One region of the Neobacillus sp. YIM B06451 genome, then DNA from elsewhere that is predicted to be linked to it. Evidence: predicted binding sites of a transcription regulator. Region 1 holds the regulator's gene; each other region holds the start of a gene.

Region 1 (7,139 bases):
ACGTGAAGACATCGAAAAAATGGCAAAAGAGGAGAACGTAAAGTTTGTCCGTCTGCAGTTCACGGACATTCTCGGGACAATCAAAAACGTGGAAATCCCAATTTCCCAGCTTGGAAAGGCGCTTGACAATAAAATGATGTTCGATGGATCCTCGATTGAAGGCTTCGTCCGAATTGAGGAATCCGATATGTATCTTTTCCCTGATCCTGATACATGGGTCATTTTCCCATGGACAGCCGAGAAAGGGAAAGTTGCACGACTCATTTGCGACATCCATAACGCGGATGGAACGCCATTCGGCGGCGACCCACGAAACAATTTGAAACGAATTCTTAAAGAAATGGAAGAGCTTGGCTTCACAACCTTCAACATCGGGCCGGAACCGGAATTTTTCCTGTTCAAGCTTGACCAGAATGGCGAACCCACTCTTGAACTGAATGACAGTGGCGGCTATTTTGACCTCGCTCCGACCGATCTTGGTGAAAACTGCCGACGCGATATCGTTCTTGAGCTTGAAGAAATGGGCTTTGAAATCGAAGCCTCCCACCATGAAACGGCGGCGGGTCAACACGAAATCGATTTTAAATACGCGGATGCCATCACTGCGTGCGACAATATCCAAACGTTCAAGCTCGTTGTAAAAACAATCGCCAGGAAGCATGGCCTGCATGCTACATTCATGCCAAAGCCATTGTTCGGCGTGAGCGGTTCCGGTATGCACTGCAACCTGTCCCTTTTCAAAGGAAATGAGAACGTGTTTTATGAAAAAGGGAGCAAATTGGACCTGAGCGAAAATGCGTACCATTTCATCGCCGGCATTCTGAAACACGCAACAAACTTCACCGCAGTCACAAACCCGACTGTCAACTCTTATAAGCGTCTGGTACCTGGCTATGAAGCGCCATGCTATGTTGCCTGGTCCGCGAAAAACAGGTCACCGCTCATCCGTATCCCTGCTTCACGTGGAATGAGCACGCGCGTTGAGGTGCGCAGCGTCGACCCTGCAGCCAATCCATATTTGGCTATGGCTGTCCTATTGAAGGCTGGCTTAGACGGTATCAAAAACAAGCTGACACCACCAGCAGCCGTTGACCGCAACATTTACGTGATGACAAAGGAAGAGCGCATCGAAGAAGGAATCGCCGACCTTCCTGCTACACTTGCACAAGCGCTTGATATGATGAAAACAGACGATGTCATCCTGTCCGCACTTGGCGAGCATATCGTTGAGCACTTCCTTGAAGCGAAGGAAATCGAATGGGATATGTTCCGCACCCAGGTACATCCTTGGGAACGCGAGCAGTATATGAGTATGTACTAATAGGATGTGAAACAGCAGCCCGCTTGAAGTGGGCTGCTTTTTTCATGGGATTCACGTTCGAAACGAAATTGAGCGGTAATTTTAAAAAATATTAAAATATGACAATTTTGTGACTTTTGTTTATGACTTTATATTCCGGGATGGTATATAATAAAAAGAGACCACAAAAAATAGCCGCCAAGGGGGTTAGCGGCCATTTTGGAATATATACAGCATTTTTCAATGCGGGTAATCGGGCTCAGCTGGCAGCCAGTTAAGCAAATGCCAGCTGATCTGATGTGGTTCTTATCTGTGCTGTCTCAGAGATGCCTTTTCCTGGTGCCTCTGGGGTGCGTTGTTGATCAATGAGTCTCTAGTTGCCCTTCATTGATGTTTCTAAGCTGTAAGGTTTTGTATCTTGGTGCCGATCTTAGGTGCTTCTAGGCTGTGATGCTGTGTTTCTGGATGCGAATCATAGCTGTTTCTAAGATGACTATTTTGGATCTGGATGCAAATCGTGGATGTTTCTAAGTTGTAAGTTTTTGTATCTTGGTGCCGATCTTAGGTGCTTCTAGGCTGTGATGCTGTGTTTCTGGATGCGAATCATAGCTGTTTCTAAGATGACTATTTTGGATCTGGATGCAAATCGTGGATGTTTCTAAGTTGTAAGTTTTTGTATCTTGGTGCCGATCTTAGGTGCTTCTAGGCTGTGATTTTGTGTTTCTGGATGCAGGTCATAGTTGTTTCTAAGATGGCCATTCTAAAACTAGATGAAAATCGTAGATGTTTCTAAGCTGTAAGGTTTTGTATCTTGGTGCCAATCTTAGGTGCTTCTAGGCTGTGATGCTGTGTTTCTGGATGCGAATCATAGCAGTTTCTAAGATGACCATTTTGTATCTTGATGAAAATCGTAGATGTTTCTAAGCTGTAAGGTTTTGTATCTTGGTGCCAATCTTAGGTGCTTCTAGGCTGTGATGCTGTGTTTCTGGATGCGAATCATAGCAGTTTCTAAGATGACCATTTTGTATCTTGATGCAAATCGTAGATGTATCTAGCTGGATCCCTTGTCAATGACGATGCGATTATTTCCCACTAATGCGTCTAGGTTGTTCAATCTCGTTGTGTTCTTGCTGTTCATTGCGATGTTTGACTAAGCAATCTTGTGATGGCTTTTTTTGAAATCGATTGCTGTTGAAGTTTTTCTGTATCTTTAAAATAACAGATTCAAGGTTAAAAATGTTCGTATGTTGTTTATGTTCACAAAGCTGTAAAAACAAAGTGACAAACTTTTGAATTTCCGAACTTTGAGGGGGTATCAGCATGATCAGAATGGCGGTTGCAGGTGCGGCTGGGTTCGTATTAGTTTTTATTGAATCCTATCTTGTGATGATTTTAAAGGGGTATAAAACAATAGAGTTTGGGGGCATAAGCCCATTTGTCGGAGTTTGGGCAATGAATTTCTTCCTGGTTTTCTCAATCCTTACCCACGCGAAGCTTTGGTATGACGAGCGGGCACAGCAAAGGGAAGAAGCCCAGACGGAACAATAAATCTATAGAAGCAAAGAAAAACAGGCTATCCGCAATAGCCTGTTTTTTAATGGATGCTCCGGTATACGCCGATAACTTTTCCCAAAATGGATACTTCCCTAAGGATGATAGGCTCCATGGTGGGGTTTTCCGGCTGGAGGCGGATATAGTCTTTTTCTTTGTAAAATCTTTTACACGTAGCTTCGTCCTCTTCTGTCATTGCGACAACGATATCGCCATTATTTGCTGTCTTCTGCTGCTTTACAATGACATAGTCCCCATCAAGGATACCAGCTTCAATCATACTTTCCCCCATAATTTCAAGCATGAAAACCTGCTCGTCCGAAGGGACCATTGTTTCGGGAAGTGGGAAATACTCCTCGACATTTTCAACAGCGGTGATAGGCTGACCCGCAGTAACACGCCCGACGACTGGAACATTGACGACCCGGACTTTCGGGATGTATGCTTCATCCGCTTCAAGAATTTCAATTGCCCTTGGTTTCGTCGGGTCCCTTCTAATGAGGCCCTTCATTTCCAGCCGTTCCAGGTGGCCGTGTACGGTCGAGCTTGAGGCAAGCCCCACTGCTTCACCGATTTCACGGACGGACGGCGGATAACCCTTTCTTTTTACTTCGCTTTTAATATAATCAAGGATCTCCTGCTGCCTCTTCGATATTTTAGCCATAAATGGAAACACCTCTTCTGGTATTGTTACCTAATTATAGCATGGGTTGGACAAAGATACAAACATAAGTTCGAGTTTTTTCATTGACATCAAACAGATGTTCGGATTATAATCAAATCAAATAAACCGAACATACATTCTTAAGGGGTGCGTCCAATGAAGAAACTTTTAATAAATAACTCTTACGTCGTACTTTTGATTTTTTTCAGCAGCCTATGTGCGGGAGCGGTATCGTACTTTAGCAAACCTGCAACTGAAGATACATACATGACCATTACAGTAAAAGAAGGGGATTCCATTTGGGCGGTTGCGGAGGAGCTTGCCGAACGCCATTCGATGGACCGGTCTGATATTATAAACTGGGTAAAGAAAAACAATGAACTCGCGAGCGATACGATTTATCCAGGGGACAAAATCATTGTCCCTATTAAAAAGCTCACCATTAGCGAGGGGCAGCAGCTAGCAAGTGTTGGAAAGGATGAGTAAATATGGGGAACAAGGGCGTCCGGGCAGCGATATATTGCCGAGTCAGCACAGAAAAGGAAGCCCAGGAAACGTCCCTTGCAAGGCAGGAGGAGGAACTTCTTGCTCTTGCGGAAAGGCACGGTTTTGAAAAGGCAGCGGTCTACATGGAGCAGGCAAGCGGATATTCCCTTGAAAGGGAGGGGCTCCTCGAACTGCTTAGCCTTATAAAGGATGGGGAAATTGATGCCGTTCTTATTCAGGATGAAACAAGGCTTGGCAGGGGAAATGCGAAAATAGCCATTCTTCATGTACTATCAAAAAATGGCATCAAGCTATACAGTGTGGCGCATGACGGTGAACTACAGCTGTCAGAATCTGATTCGATGATCCTTAATATTGTTGCGATGGTAGAGGAATATCAGCGTAAGTTGCACAATATCAAAATAAAGCGCGGAATGAAAAGGGCGATTGAAAAAGGCTATAAGCCCCAGAAAAACCTGAAAAACCTGGATGAGAGCCCTGGCCGTGAACGAATCGAAGTCCCAGTTAAGGAAATTATCAGGCTAAAAGACAATGGCCTCACCTTTGCCGAAATCGCCGCGACCCTTAGAGGGTTCGGTTACGATGTATCCAAGGCGACGGTGCACCGGCGGTATAGGGAAGCAATCGAATCTGACAAGCCCTCTTCCTTGTAAAGGGCGGCGTTTTCTAGTATGATGCATGGTAGTCTAACCGAAAGAGGGAGTGCCATGCTTTCAAAAGAAAAAATCGCCAGGATAAACGAATTGGCCAGGAAATCGAAATCGGTCGGATTGACAGATGAAGAAGCCAAAGAGCAAACCATGTTACGGAAGGAATACCTCGAGGTTTTCCGTTCTTCCATGCTGGATACATTGACCAACACGACCATCATTGATCCGGAAGGGAACGACGTCACTCCGGAGAAAATAAAAGCGAGAAAAAACAACAGGCATCTCCACTAAAATGGGGTGCCTGTTTTTTTTGCCAAAAATAACTATAATATTGGCGTTTTTTTGGCTTTTTTTCTGGAAAAACAAAAATAATAAAATGACAGCGCCTTCATGAAAGGGGATTTGTTGAATAATTCACATGAGAGCTATAATATTAAGAAGGTAGGAATTTGATGACGAAAGGATGTAATATATGTTTGACAAAATTGATGCTTTGTCCGTAACCTCAATTAGGACTTTATCAATTGATGCAATTGAGAAAGCAAATTCCGGTCACCCGGGTATGCCAATGGGCGCAGCCCCTATGGCTTATACACTATGGACCCGGTTCATGAACCATAATCCAAAAAATCCGAACTGGCTTAACCGTGACCGTTTCGTTCTATCCGCGGGACACGGCTCCATGCTATTGTACAGCCTGCTTCACCTATCCGGTTACAATGTGACTATGGATGACATTAAACAATTCCGCCAATGGGGATCAAAAACTCCTGGGCATCCTGAGTACGGCCACACTGAAGGTGTTGAGGCCACAACTGGCCCACTGGGACAAGGAATCGCAATGGCTGTAGGAATGGCAATGGCAGAACGCCACTTGGCAGCTACTTACAACAAAGACAATTACGAACTCGTAGACCATTTTACATACAGCATTTGCGGTGACGGCGACTTGATGGAAGGCGTATCTGCAGAAGCTGCTTCGCTTGCGGGCCACTTGAAGCTTGGAAGGCTTGTGGTTCTTTATGATTCCAACGACATCTCACTCGATGGCGACCTTCACATGTCTTTCTCTGAAAGTGTAAAAGATCGCTTCCTATCCTACGGCTGGCAGTACATTAGAGTCGAAGATGGAAACGACCTTGATGAGATTGCAAAGGCGCTTGAGGAAGCAAGAAGCGATTTGGACCGCCCAACTATGATTGAGGTTAAAACTGTCATTGGGTTCGGTTCTCCGAATCTTTCCGGTAAATCCGATGTCCATGGCGCTCCGCTTGGAATGGATGAATTGAAGCTCACAAAAGAAGCTTACAAATGGACGTTCGAAGAAGATTTCCATGTTCCTGAAGAAGTTTATTCCAACTTCCGCAAGCTTGTCGAGGAAAACGGCGCGGAAAAAGAAGCCGAATGGAATAGCTTGTTCGAGCAATACAAAAAAGAACATCCTGAACTGGGTAACCAGCTGGAACAGGCGCTCAAAGGGGAACTTCCAGAAGGCTGGGATAAGGACCTTCCAGTATACAGCGAAGGCAAAAGCCTTGCGAGCAGGGCTTCATCCGGTGAAGCGATCAATGCAATCGCCAAAAACCTGCCATCATTCTTTGGCGGCTCCGCTGACCTGGCTGGTTCCAACAAAACCCTGATCAAGGATGGAGGAGATTTCCTTCCGAATTCCTTTGAAGGCCGCAACATTTGGTTCGGCGTTAGGGAATTCGCGATGGGTGCCGCGCTAAACGGGATGGCTCTCCACGGTGGCTTGAAGGTGTTCGCTGGTACGTTCTTTGTATTCTCCGATTACCTGCGCCCGGCAATCAGGCTGGCAGCTCTAATGGGACTTCCGGTTACGTATGTCTTTACTCATGACAGCATTGCTGTTGGGGAAGATGGACCGACCCACGAACCAGTCGAGCAGCTCGCAGCATTAAGGGCAATGCCGAATCTTTCTGTTATCCGTCCGGCTGATGGAAACGAAACTTCGGCTGCATGGAAATTGGCTGTAGAATCAAGAGATGTACCAACTGCTCTTGTCTTGACTAGGCAAAACCTGCCTACCCTTAAAGGTACGGATAAAAACGCCTATGAAGGTGTTAAGAAAGGTGCTTACGTGGTGTCTCCTTCCTCCAAGGAAACTCCTGACGCGCTTCTCCTTGCTTCAGGCTCAGAAGTTGGCCTTGCAGTGAAAGCTCAGGAAGAACTCGCGAAAGAAGGCATCGAGGTATCCGTCGTGAGCATGCCATCATGGGATCGATTTGAAAAGCAATCGAAGGAATACAAAGACTCTGTCATTCCGAAGTCCGTGAAGAAACGTCTTGGCATCGAAATGGGCTCATCCCTTGGCTGGCATCGCTACACAGGTGACGAAGGCGAAGTGCTCGCAATCGACACATTTGGCGCGTCGGCACCGGGCGAACTGGTCATGAAAGAATATGGATTCAGTGTTGAAAATGTTGTTTCCAAAGTAAAAGACCTT
Region 2 (7,139 bases), on a different contig from region 1:
AGCTTGGTCTACAATTTCCTGTTCAGCTAACTCAGATTCTTCACTCGGAAACTCATCCCACTCATCTAATTGCTCTTCAGTAAAACTAAAGTCAGCTATTAGAGGCCTACTAAGATAAAAATTATTAACCTTTCGTTCTTCGTTTAAACGTTTTTCCAATCTTTTTTGTCTTCTTAACAGCGATTGATAAATTGCTTCAGGAGATGAGGCTAATCTGCGCTGTAAAATTGTCAACGCGAATCCTACGGTACCTTTCCGCCCATTTTCATTAAGTTCATTTGCACGATTCCATTCTGCCCGGACATAAGAAGTTACCTTAACATATAATTCTTCTTCTAATTCAGAAAGTAAATATGTGACTGTGTAGGCAATCCTTTCAGGAAAAAGAGGGGTATTATCGAACTTTAGTAATTGCTCTTTAACTAAACGGCGCATTATATCGCTTGTATCTGCTTGGTGGACTCCGTTACGAAATTTCCCTTCAAAACGTTCACTATCAATGAGAGCCATAAACAACTGAAAATCCTCTTCTTTTCCATTATGTGGTGTGGCTGTCATTAATAGAAGATTTCTCGTAACGTTACCTAGTTGTTGGCCTAATCGATACCTCTTAGTAGCTTTCATTTCTCCTCCAAAAAAAGAGGCACTCATTTTATGTGCTTCATCAAAAATAATAAGATCCCAGTCCACTTGCTTTGCTAGTTCAATTACATCTTCATTACGAGCTAAATAGTCTAATCGACTAATAAGAAATGGGTATTCCTTAAATGGATTCCCACTAAAAGATTCATTTAAAGTGTTACGAGAAATTAATCTAAAAGGAAGATGAAATTTTGATATTAACTCTTCTTGCCATTGCTCAGCTAATATGCCAGGACAAACAACCATACACTTTGTCAAATCTCCACGAATAAAAAGTTCTCGAATTAAAAGCCCCGCCATTATAGTCTTTCCTGCACCCGGGTCATCTGCTAGTAGAAAGCGAAGGGGCTGCCTAGGAAGCATTTTTTCATACACGGCAGTAATTTGGTGAGGTAATGGTTCAACTAGAGAAGTATGTACCGCAAGCATTGGATCAAATAAATAGGCTAAGCGTATCCTGTAAGCTTCTGATATTAATCTAAACAAAGTTCCATCGCCACTTAGACTCCATATTTGATCATTGTTTACGATAGTAATTTCTGATTCTCTGTTCCTAAATAACAGTTCCGTTCCCGTGTTACCATTAGAGTCTTTATAAGACACTTCTACTATGTCTTTACCAAACCACTTAACATCTAAAATGGTTACAACTGTATCATCAATAATTCCTTTAACTAAAGTTCCAGGAGTGATGCTTTCTAGTTTTCCCATACTTTTTTCCTCCCATAAAGTATTAAGAATTAATTCATCACCTTTTGTCGCTATATGGATATTTTTAATTATATACTAGGAAAACCATTGCTGTATGTATTTACCATATCATAAGTTAAAAGTAGCAAGAAATTTATTATTTCCTAGTTTTTGAAATAATGATTTCAAGCACAAAAAAGTCCCAGTTACTATGGTAGATTGAAGTACTTAACCAAATTTACTTAATCACCCACCGGATCAAGACTTCCCCAAAGTAATTGAGGAGTTAAGGGCGATTCTTTTTTACGTAACAAGGCCGCTCATGGCGAATATATTTCCATGTTCAGCAATAAGAAAGTCTTGCGGAAATTACGGCCAAAACAAAGATCCAATGCAAAGGCTTATTTGAGTCGTCGAACAAAAACTTAATAAACCACTTTTATTCAGGCAGGTGGCAGCCGCTGTGTATTATTATACTCATTAGAATTAAGTCATCGAATATTTTCATATCCCTAGTAAACCCTTCTATAATTGTAGCCATTATTAATATTATTATCGGTAAAATTTATAGATTATTTTTTAAATTAAAAGGGAAAGGGTAATGTCTAAAATTGTGAGGCTCTTGGCGGAGAAGGGTTGCATATCTGTTTTTTAACCAAAGTATTAAATAAATTTAAAAACCTGCAATACTGCAGGCTTAATCTTCCCATATTTCCCTCATAAGATCTTCAATTTCTTTTTTGAGTTTATCGGTCTCTGCATTTAAAATTGTAACTTTTCCATCTACAATTTCCACGACATCACCCGGTTCGGCTTCTGTTGGAAATATTTCTTTTGGAAAGTCCCTCATATCACCATCGACTTCAATAACCACCAGTTCACCTTCAAATCTGTCAATAATTCCTCTCATTCAATCACTTCTTTTCTGTTTTAATGCTTACTATTTTTAAACCATTGCTTGTCACCACTATGGATCCCTTTTGATCTGTTCGGTATACCGTTGACTTAGCAGCCTTTAGTCGGTTTAAAACATCAGCAGTTGGGTGCTTGTATTGGTTGTTTGCCCCAACAGAGATTATAGAATACATAGGCTTTGAAGCGTTTAGGAAAGGTGCAGTTGTTGATTCCTTGGCACCGTGGTGACCAACCTTCAAAACATCCACTTTGGTAATAAGCTTTTTGGTAAGCATATCATTTTCCGCTGCAGTTTCAGCATCCCCCGTGAAAAGGAAATTTGTCTTGTTGTAGTTGATATGAAGAACCGCGCTCCAGTTGTTTAGATCACTTGTCTTATAGTCCTTGACTGGCCCTAAAAGACGCATTTTAAGTACTTTGTCTTTAGTCGGGATGACCGCATCAAGTTTAGCAGTTTTTATCGTTAATTTTTCGTTTTTTACGGCTGTAAGAAAGTCTTTATATACCTGTGTCGTATGAGATACCTTTGGAGCAATAACATTTTCGACATTAAAAGCTTTTAAAACTTCATCCATTCCACCGGTATGATCCGCATCTGGGTGTGTTGAGATTAAGATTTCAATATCATCAACTTTTAGTTTATTTAGATAGGATACTACTTTATCTCCCTGCCTTCCTGCATCTATTAGAATATCTTCACCGGCTGGAGTTTTAATATATATTGAATCACCTTGGCCAACATCTATATAATGGACAGTTAAAGGTTGTGGAGTAGCTGCATGAATTTGAGTTGACCCAAGTAATAATGAAAACGAAAATCCTAGCGTTGCCACAGCTTTTACCAATTTTTTATTCATCTGATCATTTTCCTCCTTTTACTATATATTTATTTAACATAAATACCATAAAATTACCATGTATATTTTTAAATGGTAAAAAAAGTAGTGAATTTTGCTAGAAATTCACTACTTTGCTACAAACACTATGAAGTTTATTATTATGAAAAAAAGCCAGCTACATTCTCTTATAACCGTTTGTTTTTCTCCAATTCTTTTATGGGTTATTGTTTAATTGATTTTAGGTAATTTAGCATTGCAAGTTTTCGATTTCTACGGGGCTTCGGTTCCTCTTTGACTTTATTTCCTTTCACTTTCAGCTTGTACCAGGATTGGATTATACGGTGTAAATCATCAACAGGCTTAGCTTTTATTACGTCCAATACATCCTTCCTTTCTATTTCCTTTCCTTCCTTGGTAATACCCTTTTCACGTAGACTTTTAATTACAATAGGAATGCTGCTATAGTAGGCATACTCCCTAATAATATACCTTTCAGGTGTGTCAGCCTGATACGATTCTGTAAGCTTAATGAACTCCTGTAGATTTTTAATTTCTTCCCTTGCCTTTTCGACTTTGTTTTTTGCCATAGCTAATGCTCCTCCATTATTTTTTACGTTCCTTAATGATGAAGTTTCCTGGCGGTTTAACAATAGAATGTAATTTCCCATCTATTCCCATCATACAATAACCATCAAAGAAAAAAAGTTGTATTCTTGTATATTGTGTTACGTTATGTATTTTGATTCAAAGCCTCAACAATCTCATCGAAGGGTAATTTGATCATTTGCCGTACTTCTGTTTGCAGATAGAGCACTTTGTTTATATCATCCATCCGATGCAGCATCCCTTTGTGCACAATGAAGATTCCATCTTGCCAGACTTTAATCACTACTGGGTCTGCGTATTCCATCGCTAAAAGGATATTTTGCTCGATTTCTTCCCATTGCAGTTTATCAAGTATTGGTTTTTTAACTTTTTTGTCATCAAGCAATGCTTTCTTTAACAAAGAGCGCTGCTCTGGCATAAAAGCTGCTGCACGCCACTTTATTATTCCACGATCACGTATGCCCATAATATCAGTCCGCCTTTCTAATATATTATATATTATAGAACATATGTTCTATAATATGTATAAAAAAAGCCTTGTTGGCTGGAAGGACCCTTCATAAAGTGTGTCCTACACTCTTATTAATACATCTGCCGGCCGAATTAACGTTAGCTCTTATGCAAATACAGGTGATGTGTCAATCGAGAAGTAGCCGGGGAAAGGTAGAGGAATTATAATCTCGTATCTCTTTTCGCCATAATCTCTTTTTATATGCAAGAAGGAAAACCGCCTCTGTTGTCGAATATTCGATTAAAATAGGGGGGATTTTTTTGGAAAGGAAAACTGCGATATTGGCATTTTTAGGAGGGCTGAGTGTTTCTATAATAACGCTTATTGGTAATTGGATTACATAACACTATGAAACAAAACATGCACATAAAAAGGCTGTGCTTGATCTTGCTTTTAAGGAGTATGAGCTGAAAAACAATAAGCTATACAATTTAGTAAGGAGGGCAAGTCTGTTACATTTTATCCCTGGGATATGTATGTGATTAGTTATTCAATACTATCAAGAGTGCTCGAGAAAAAGAATATAAAAAACAAGGACATTGAAAACATGTTAAACCGAATGGATGAGATAATAGAAATCTATAAACGAAAAGCGAAGGAGAAAAATCTTCGTTCGGGGCATTAAAAATATCAAACACTTTAGTTCAATAAAATTTTGAATTATTTGTTTACACGGCTTCCTGTAATTTAAGCCTTAATTATCAATGGATTCAAAAAAGGGTTCTTGGTCAAGGTAACGCTTAGATAACCACAGGTAACACCGCGCGGATATTAAAAAGGATGATAAAAGATAATAATGAAATATATACTTGCAAATGACTTTGCAAGGAAGTAATCCCTCTGAGGTGAAGCAAAATGAACAAAAAAGAACTTGAGTTTGATGAATACTTTCGCCAAAAATTATTAAACGAACAGGAGATCGTTAAAAGCCTTCCTTATACAGAAGAACAAATTAGGGAAATTTATCGTCAGAATTGGGAATGGACAAAAAAAGCACCTAAATTAGAATTAAGTTTAGAGTCTCAGCAACTTGTATACGATATCGTTCAATATTATCTGCCAGAAAAATGGGAGATGCCAAGAACAGGAAGATTACTTTATTCTGACGAAGAGTTACAACGAGTTTTAAATTTAATTATTTTTAATCTTGGGGTTTCGAAAAGTCTCGAAATCATTCCTCATAAACTTATAGAGGAGTATTTAAATAAAGTAAATAAACAATAACAATGTCAAGTATATATATTTGGCCTAAGAATAAATATTATTTTCTTCGCTACAAATTATTTTAGTTTTGAAATAACTACTAATGAGTATCCATCTCTCAAGATATGACCACATAAAATCTTCCACAACTGTTGGTGATTGGTAAACGAGACAGTCAAATTGTACTTGTTTAGCTTTTAAATCATACAAAAGAGCATGTGGAATTGTATAGTATTCATACAGCTGGTAAGGATTTAATTTGATTATTTTTATTTTTTGTCTACTAATGGTTTCCCTGGTTATATGTAACTGTAATACAAAGCTTTCTTCTATGGAAAGGCCATTTAGTGAAATCTTTGGATTAATTAAATAAATTCCTTTCATACCCATCCCTCCCAATAACACATCTTCTCCAATAATAATTAAAAGAATACCCTCCCTTTGGAAAGATTAAATTCTAATTAGAGAATGATGTTTCAAAAGAACATAAAAATCACTTCGGTAATAGGTATTGAAATCTGATTAAAACGTGACCAATCATTTTTTAATAGATAAAAAGCACCGCTAACAATAGTTGAAAAAGAGGAAAATCTTCAACTATTGCTAGTAGTGCTTCCACATAGTTAATATTCATTACAAAAATACAAAGTGATTGATTTAGTATTATAAGAAAACCCCATAAAAGAGCCAGAACTATTGTGTTATCATTTAATACGACTATTTTTGCTTTGTCTTTTTCAATTAAAGATCGGAAAAGAACAGATCCGTTATATACATTAAATTCTGCCTTAGCAGGCAACAATGACCGTTCCAATTTTTATTTAGTATATTAAATCTCATTAACCAGGTCCGTATTTCAACCTAGAGGACTTTGGTTTGTGCATTTTCTAGGAAGGTCAATGCAGGCAATATTGTTTGCATTATTTTCACTAATAAATCTTTGAGAGTCTGATCCTCGGGAGAATAATAGGAATTTGATGGTCAAGAAGTCTCCTCTTGAGAATAAAAAGTTTAATTTATTAAAGATGCTTTTTCTTACCTCCTTTGGTCTAATTATTATTATCCGACCTAAGAAAATCTCTTGCTCGTGTATACTGCCAATTAAATTGTTTATAATTTAGCATTTGCATTTGGTATTGAATACTGTATTTAATCATATCATCCGTAGGAATATAACTTTTGCCACCATAGTAATCTTCCAATTTATTTTTATTACTGTAAATCTGGATAGCATATAGATGGTAGTTTACAGACGTATACCAACTATCCATTACACCATTTGCTTCTTCCAGGTTCCAATCATCCTGTCTTTCCATATCGTATTGTCTGCTGAAAGTCTTTAAATATTCCATAGCAATTTTAGAATCACCTATGATAGGATCAATCTGTTCAAGAGCATCGTCTATTGGCAGTTTCGAAAAGTTAGTGTCCTCAAAATACTCACCATGCATTCGCCAGATTTTTTGGTGGGTCACCCATAAATAATCTAATAGCAAAACAGGGCTAAGCTCAGCAGTTAACGGAATATTACTGTAATCTGAAGCAGGTCCAGATGTAGTAATTGACTGTATCTTATTGTAAATTTCACTAGCCTTGTTAAATCTCAGTTCAAAAGCGGCTTTCTGTTTTTTAAACCCTGTAGTATCACCTTTCATGTACAACATTTGATAAAAAGAAACATTAGCCTCATACATAGCCTCCTGAAAGATAGTCCCGTATGTATAGATTTCATC
Region 3 (7,139 bases), on a different contig from region 1:
CCAACCTACTGATTTTGCTTTGTATTTTTTAATATAATAATCTGATGCATCATGTACCATCCATGTGTGAAGTACCTGATATATAAACGTCTTTGATGCGAACTCTTTTACTTCCACTTCTTTTCCTGTTTCGATTAATTCAGAAGCTGATGCATTTCCGACGATAAGGAAAAATACCATGACCAACATTAACGGTACTTTCATAATATTCACCCCATACTTTTTATATCGTTAGGATTGCCTAAATGATACTTTTTATTCCATCGTATATCTAATGCATCTACTGGCCCCTAAAACCCACCTCTTTTTGTAATGGGTTTCGTTTTGGGAGAAGAAAATGTTATTTGATTGAAAAAAAACAGATGTATTAGAAAGCATAAGGAGTAATATAACATTACAAATACATTAAAAAACGGCTCAGTATGAGCCATCTTTTATAACTGCATTCAACTAGCCCGACTGTACCTTTATAAAAAAATCAACACAATTAAAGAATACCGTTTAATATTCAAAGTTTATTATTGGACATTTTAATCCCTAATAAAATCACTGAAGATTTTATTTCGAATAGCTATCATAAGTGCGGGAAGCAGAAATCCCATGGGTAACAGAATACTAACTAGGTTAAGACCTACTTTCGATACACCATATATAAAGGCTAAAGCATAGATAATGAAACATATAATTGCAAATACAAGCAATTCAATTTTATAATAATTTTGCTCCCTTTTTCTCTCTAATGGTAATCTCCTCTGTTTTTCTGTCCGAATTTCATTTATACGAGTCTTCACTTTCTCAATATCTTCCTCGGCCAAGTGTAGTAAGGACGTAACGCCTAAGTCATTTTGAAGATAGTGTTTCGTTTTTGAATCATTTAAAGCTAAGTACCAATTAAGGATATAATCCTCTTTATTTAGTTCCTTATCTTTTTTTTGAGAAATATCTTTCATAATCTTTACCCCCATCGTATTAGTTTTATCACAGAGCCTCTTCCCATATCTTGAACTCGTCTTCAATTTTGTCGAAATATACATCACTTTCACCAAAGCGTCAAAAGACTTTTCAAGTAAGTCCAATTCGCAATGATGAATATAATTAACTTGGATACAATTCATATCTAAATACCAATTGATAAACACTTGATAATGCGGAAGACGGTAGTAATAGTGTAAAGGCTGTTATGAGTTAACAAACCTCTGCAACTTGAAAAATCAAAACTTTCGTACTGAATTCTTTTATTTATTAAAGGTTATTCTTCTTAAAAGCTTCAAGTTACCTTAGCCGATTGGCCACGGTCGACCATCGCTCCTATCTGTGCCGTTTGATCTATTCCAAAAAATTTAGCAACACTTTGAGTAAGGATGAAATTTATACCTTACATAGAACAGATACGTGTCAAATACTTGTATTTATAGTTTAGCGCACAATTTTATTGCAAAAGTAAAAATCATTATCCTTTTTGATATTTCAAAAGCCCAACCAATTTATTGGTTGGGCTTTTCATCTATTATACGTTTCGTGAGAAAACTTATGATTTCCCTTTTTACATACTAAGGATGGGAAATTACGTATTCCTTCGTTCGTTAAATATATTTCTTAAATTTCAACCTATCTCACATGATAGGTTTTTTTATGCTTATAATAAGAACATACGTTCCATTAAATAAAAGAAAGGAGTAATAAACTTGACCATTAGAGACCGCGGTAAATTAAAGTGGCAAACGGCTGCATTCTTACCTGAACACGGGAAAATGCTTAAAGAGATGTGGAAAGAAAATGAACAGATCCAAAAGCCCATTTTGGACGAGTATGCACTCAACAAGATCGAAGATCAAATATGCTTTGCTATGGAGTTCTCATACTTGATTCACATCAAGATTTGGAATGAAGGCGTTTATTGGTGTTTTAAAGGGAGAGTAAATCGTCTTGACGATATTAATAAGATGATTTATTTACAAACCGAGGAAGAGTACATACAAAAAATATCATTTAACGAAATTGTAGAAGTCCATGTCGTACAATAGAAATTTTTGGGTGCGTTCGTCCTAATTAAACAACGCACCCTTTCAAAGAAACTTTAATCAAATAGCTTTTTTAAAACAGGCCGCTTAGGAACTTCAATCTCTACTCTGATAAGTGGCTTTTGGATCAAATCCTCCAACCTCACAAGAATTGACTCAATGTCATTTCGATAAAAATCAGCATTTGGATTTTTAGAACAAATACATAATTGCTCATTCATCATTTTTAGAATATAAACCTCACCAATATTCTCAAGTGTTACTTTATATTTTGTATGACTTTTGAGCACAAGGTTTTGTATGACTTTTTCTATCGCACCCAGTGTTATGAGGCAACAAATAAAAACCACAAAGCCCAATGCAATCGCAAAGTTCCAATCTGCCGTCGCCGCTGTCTTTCCTTTAAACGTCAAGCTCCATAAAATATATAGGTCACCAAAAAGAAAAGCGATTAACCCAGATAGACTAATTAATTTTAAGTAATACAATTTTATCTTCTGCTCATGAGTAAGAAAAACCTGTTCCAAATCCGACTTGGATAATAATGCTTTCCAACTGATTATCGCTGTTACTATGCCAGCAGCTCCTGTGAAAAACTCAAAGACACCCATTTACATAAGTTCTCCTTTAACATTTTCAATATTATGCGAAACAGTTAAAATGGAGCGATTTTTGGAATCGCTCCATCATTCTATTGATAAATTGCATTCGTTTCAAAAAACATGTCCCTAACTCGGTCTCCAACGAAAGTCCTTTCAAACATATGATTCGCTTCTCTAATCATTAAAGAAATATCTTCTTCGTTTGTCGAATCTAGGGGCAGAGCTTGCGATAGAATAGGATTTAAACGAATTAAATTATCGCCAATTAAATATTTTGCGGTATGCCATGCTCCTTTTGATTGTGCTTGCATGGTTAGTTCCACTAAATTTTTCTGCCATGATAGTAGCCCACCAGCTTCAGCAATTTTATTTGGAGCATTATAAATGCTATCCCCAGTGCCGATTGAAAGCACTTTGATTTGTTCCAGTTGGAACCCCATCTTCCTCGCCTCGGCAATTCCAATCAATACTGGATTGTTTGCCCAGAGACCACCGTCAATCTTACACTCATTGTCACCGATACAGGCGGCTGGAAAATAAGTTGGTGCCGCTGACGTTGCCAAGCCTACTTCCCACATATACCGTTCAGCATCCCTTATATAGTCATGTTGATGAGGAGTCTTAAACACTTTTGGCTCCGCTTTATGATGTTCAATTGATGGGATACAAAGCATTGTATTGGCATCACGGATTTTCTTGTCAGCAAACTTTTCAATTAATAATTTTTTTAAAGGTTCGTTATCATATGTTGCACTTATTCCTAACCCTTCGAATTTTTTTATCGGAACTTTTGATTTCTTTGTACCGAATATTTTTGCACCTTCATTGATGTATAAGTTTGCAATCTCCTCTGCTCTCATTCCAGATGCTAGCCCTAGGCAAATGATTCCTCCAGTTGATGTTCCCGCTAATAAATCAAAGTGCTCATGGATAGGTTCCCCAATGACTTCTTCCACTTGCTTTAAAAAACGAGCAGGAATTATTCCTTTCATCCCTCCGCCATCAATGGACAATATCTTAAAAGTACCTGGCTCTTTCATTTGCCAGTCCCCATTTTTATAAGACTCCCAATTTACCATTTTCTAATTCCCTTCTTTTTCATATAGGACCATGCGGCGCTTCCTTTCCCCACCATACACCCTCTTCAAGCCAAACCGTATAGAAGTACAACCATTCACATGTCCAGGGAATGATTGTGTCCGCAATAAGCATGTCAGGTTTATAGCTTTTATCGTTAGGATGGTAAAGGCACAACGATTTGTCACTATAACGGTGTGGAGCATTTTTTAAAACCTCTGGTTCTAAAACAAAAACTTTTGGGCTGTATGGGTCATATTGTACTTTTACTGTATATATCGGAAAATTTGGGTCGGGTTGCAATTCCCCGACCCAAAAGATGTCCTGATGACTGTTTTTATACAGTGTAAAAGATGAAAATTTTTTTCCAATGGCAAAATCCTGCATTCCAAGATTAGTAGTTTTAGTGCGGGTAAATCTCATTTTTCACCATAAAAACGATGATCTCTGAGCTTTGTCCCTTGTTCTGTGTTCAACAAACCTATTGAAGAAACCTTGACTGCACCTTGTTTGATTTTATCCGCCATGTCTTTCGCTTCGCCTAACTCCGATGGGAAGTAAGACTTGCCAAAGATGTCCTGCCACTTTTCTATGCTGCTATCTTTATCGGTATCATTCATTGCATCTTCTGCATCCTCTTTGAGTTTTTTCACCTTTTTAAGGAAACGCTTAGCCTTTTCAGTATCCCAATTTCGCGCAAGGTTCTCATCTTCAAGGGAAGGATTTTCAACAAATATTTCCTCATCATCAACCAGTATTTCCAATTCATCGATTAGTGAATTCAATGTCTCAACCAACGATTCCGCAATGGAACTCTTCTTTACAAAAGAATTCCCGATTAATGTCGTTAATAATATGGATTTTGGAGCTGTATCTTCCCCAACCTTTTCGCCTTGCCAGTGCTTCATGATTTTAACGATTTTCCCGAAATATTTATCGGATGAATTGTTAATATCATTGCACCAGCTTGTGAATCCTGCTGGATTGGTCTTACACCATTCATTCTCTTTCTTGGATGGAATTTTGATGATTTCTTCAAATGGAATAGATGGAACAATGTCAACGTGGAATCCTTCAGCATATTGAATTCTAACGCAACGGTCTTTCACATTTACTCGATCTTCAAATTCCTTATGGCTTATAACCCTTTCGCCAATCCATTTGAGTGTCTCTTTAGGGTCTTCGCTTTCATCCAAGTCTAATTTCAGAATGGCATCAACATCAAAATCCCCACCGCTTTTTGGTTTTATTCCTGTATGTGTACTGTAAGAACCTTGTGTATAAAAGTCTAAAAACAAATCCTTTAATTCTACATCATCTTTGAAATTATCCTCCCAATGGGACAATGCGCTCTCAATACGGCTTTTCCTTGTTGGATTCAAGGAAATGTTTGCTACGAATTTTTTAAAATGGTCGTTAAGTTTCATTCAATTCTCCTTTGTAATGGTATGTGTATTTAAAAGCTTCATTGTTGTATTAAAATTATGTATATTTTAAATTTTTCACAATATTTATTATAAGCTTATTATCATATTTTGTCCATATATACAGGAATATACGTTCTAATAACACTATATATTGTATGTTAGTGTATTCTTCGCCAATATTTTCAACCAGGATTCTCAATAAAAAAAGCCGCAATTGCGGCTACATAGCATCTGTAAATAACAAGTTTTTATAACACTTTAATTCTCTAAAATCGTTTACAACCATTTCATAAATCTTTCCTTCGCCAATGTTATTTAAGGTCTTTAAGAGTTCTACATTCTCTTCTGCAACTTTGTTGGGTAATAAATCTGCTCTTGAAAATTTATTTAAAATTCGCATTACTTCCGACCGATTTTCGGAATTATTTAAATGGAAAAGATATTTCTCCATTTTCTCACCCCATTCCCATAATTATTATTAAAACTTTGGTTAGATTTGGCCGTTCTAATAATTTCCTTAATTCACTTTCTCTTTCTTTAAATTCAATATTGGATATTAATTTTAAAAAGTCATTTTTTGCATCTTCATCAGCCATTTTTAAAACATTATCATAAATAAATGTCATCCACGTTTTCCCATCTTTTTTCCTTTAACTTATATTGGATTTTTACCTTATGTCAACAAATGTTTGTTTTTTATCAGTTATTCAATAAAACAAAAAACGCCTCATCTCAAAGTAACAGGTTCCGTTTTGAAGTAAAAATTCGAATTAGTAGTGCATTTCGCTCGGTAATTCGCAGTTGAATTAGCCGACAAATTAGCAGTAAAATTACCACGTAAAGAAGCTCGGAGCCATTATGCTTCGAGCTTTTTTATAGTAGCACTTTGTTGAAGATTAGCACCCGTTTGTTGAATAAAGGGACAGTATTATTTTTTCGTTATCCACTCTAGGTCTTCATTCTTAATAACTTTTTCAAGCAGATTTTCATCTGCGACTTTAAAAAAACTATTACCTATTTCCATATCACCTTCGCCAAAATAAATGTAATGAGTTTTTGAATCTGAATAAAATGTAAGCATGTATTCAACGCCAGGAGTTCTATCGTGTTTTTTTAATTTCATATTAGAAGGCTCTTCTAATATTCTTCTAATAGTATTTTCATTAGTTATTGTAGCTGTTTTCTGTATATACCCTTGATTATCGTCTCTTATTGTCCAAAGGATTTCAATTTTATTAACTTGTTCACCATCACTTAGCATATCAGACACGGCTTCTTTATAATTAGTGTATTTCGCTCTATCCAAGATGAATAAAAGTCCAGCCGCTATAATGACAAATCCACATACAACAGCAATAGTTAGTTTTCTTTTCAACCCGTTCCCTCCCCCTTTAATAAGGATATTCTTTAAACTATTCGGAAATGTACTTTATTAAACTATCCTGCCCCGTTAGCTTGGTAACTTTTCTTTTAAGCAACTTTTGAAACGCTGTCGTTCTTCTGTGTCCCTTAACAATTTCCAAACCTTTTTTCTCGATGAGAAATAAGCCTTGAAATCATTGTCTCTTTCAATTATGTCAAGAATGGATGGCTGATGTTCCACTAATTGTTGAAACCAATATTTTTCTTTTACCAATCTTAAATTGCTTTCCAACTTATCTTCCTTCGAAAGGAAGAGGTACTTAATATAAGAGAGAATGTCCTTAAAGATTCCCATATTGCTTCATCGTTTGTCTCCATTTATTTCCTCCATTGATATTTGTTCTTGAACTAAACTTCCCAATTAGTTGAAAATCGATTAACGACTTAATCCATTTACTACATTTTGTATTTTACTGTCTATTTCACTATTTAGGAACTCTTCTTCATAAACATAAAACAGTAACACATTATTAACCTCATATATTTTAAATGAGGAGACAATATCCATACTTGCTGTTTTTTCACGCCAATCTTCCAAACCCTTTTCTCGTTCGTCACTTGAATCATAGATATAAACTAAGACCTTTTTT

What was found. The regulator LexA, encoded in region 1, represses DNA repair genes until DNA is damaged. The targets are predictions, from matches to a motif close to CGAACATATGTTCG.
Region 2: the regulator LexA is predicted to act here: its motif matches at 4,292-4,305, upstream of RB160_RS15590 (YolD-like family protein).
Region 3: the regulator LexA is predicted to act here: its motif matches at 1,645-1,658, upstream of RB160_RS19255 (YolD-like family protein).

What each region holds. Positions count from the first base shown of each region.
Region 1 covers NZ_JAVFKJ010000001.1:491,848-498,986, forward strand. The annotation lists gene glnA (type I glutamate--ammonia ligase) at 1-1,321, shown strand, start outside; gene RB160_RS02300 (hypothetical protein) at 2,621-2,848, shown strand; gene lexA (transcriptional repressor LexA) at 2,895-3,515, opposite strand; gene yneA (cell division suppressor protein YneA) at 3,672-4,001, shown strand; gene RB160_RS02315 (YneB family resolvase-like protein) at 4,004-4,675, shown strand; gene RB160_RS02320 (DUF896 domain-containing protein) at 4,730-4,963, shown strand; gene tkt (transketolase) at 5,145-7,139, shown strand, end outside.
Region 2 covers NZ_JAVFKJ010000009.1:133,288-140,426, forward strand. The annotation lists gene RB160_RS15570 (helicase-related protein) at 1-1,353, opposite strand, end outside; gene RB160_RS15575 (DUF3006 domain-containing protein) at 2,030-2,242, opposite strand; gene RB160_RS15580 (ComEC/Rec2 family competence protein) at 2,247-3,104, opposite strand; gene RB160_RS15585 (hypothetical protein) at 3,308-3,754, opposite strand; gene RB160_RS15590 (YolD-like family protein) at 3,817-4,158, opposite strand; gene RB160_RS15595 (hypothetical protein) at 5,059-5,427, shown strand; gene RB160_RS15600 (hypothetical protein) at 5,452-5,790, opposite strand; gene RB160_RS15605 (hypothetical protein) at 6,456-7,139, opposite strand, start outside.
Region 3 covers NZ_JAVFKJ010000014.1:98,932-106,070, reverse strand. The annotation lists gene RB160_RS19265 (hypothetical protein) at 1-204, opposite strand, end outside; gene RB160_RS19260 (hypothetical protein) at 531-950, opposite strand; gene RB160_RS19255 (YolD-like family protein) at 1,686-2,024, shown strand; gene RB160_RS19250 (hypothetical protein) at 2,078-2,632, opposite strand; gene RB160_RS19245 (CBASS cGAMP-activated phospholipase) at 2,713-3,663, opposite strand; gene RB160_RS24125 (type II CBASS E2 protein) at 3,722-4,087, opposite strand; gene RB160_RS19240 (SMODS domain-containing nucleotidyltransferase) at 4,120-5,127, opposite strand; gene RB160_RS19235 (hypothetical protein) at 5,348-5,578, opposite strand; gene RB160_RS19230 (hypothetical protein) at 5,583-5,753, opposite strand; gene RB160_RS19225 (hypothetical protein) at 6,056-6,502, opposite strand; gene RB160_RS19220 (hypothetical protein) at 6,926-7,139, opposite strand, start outside.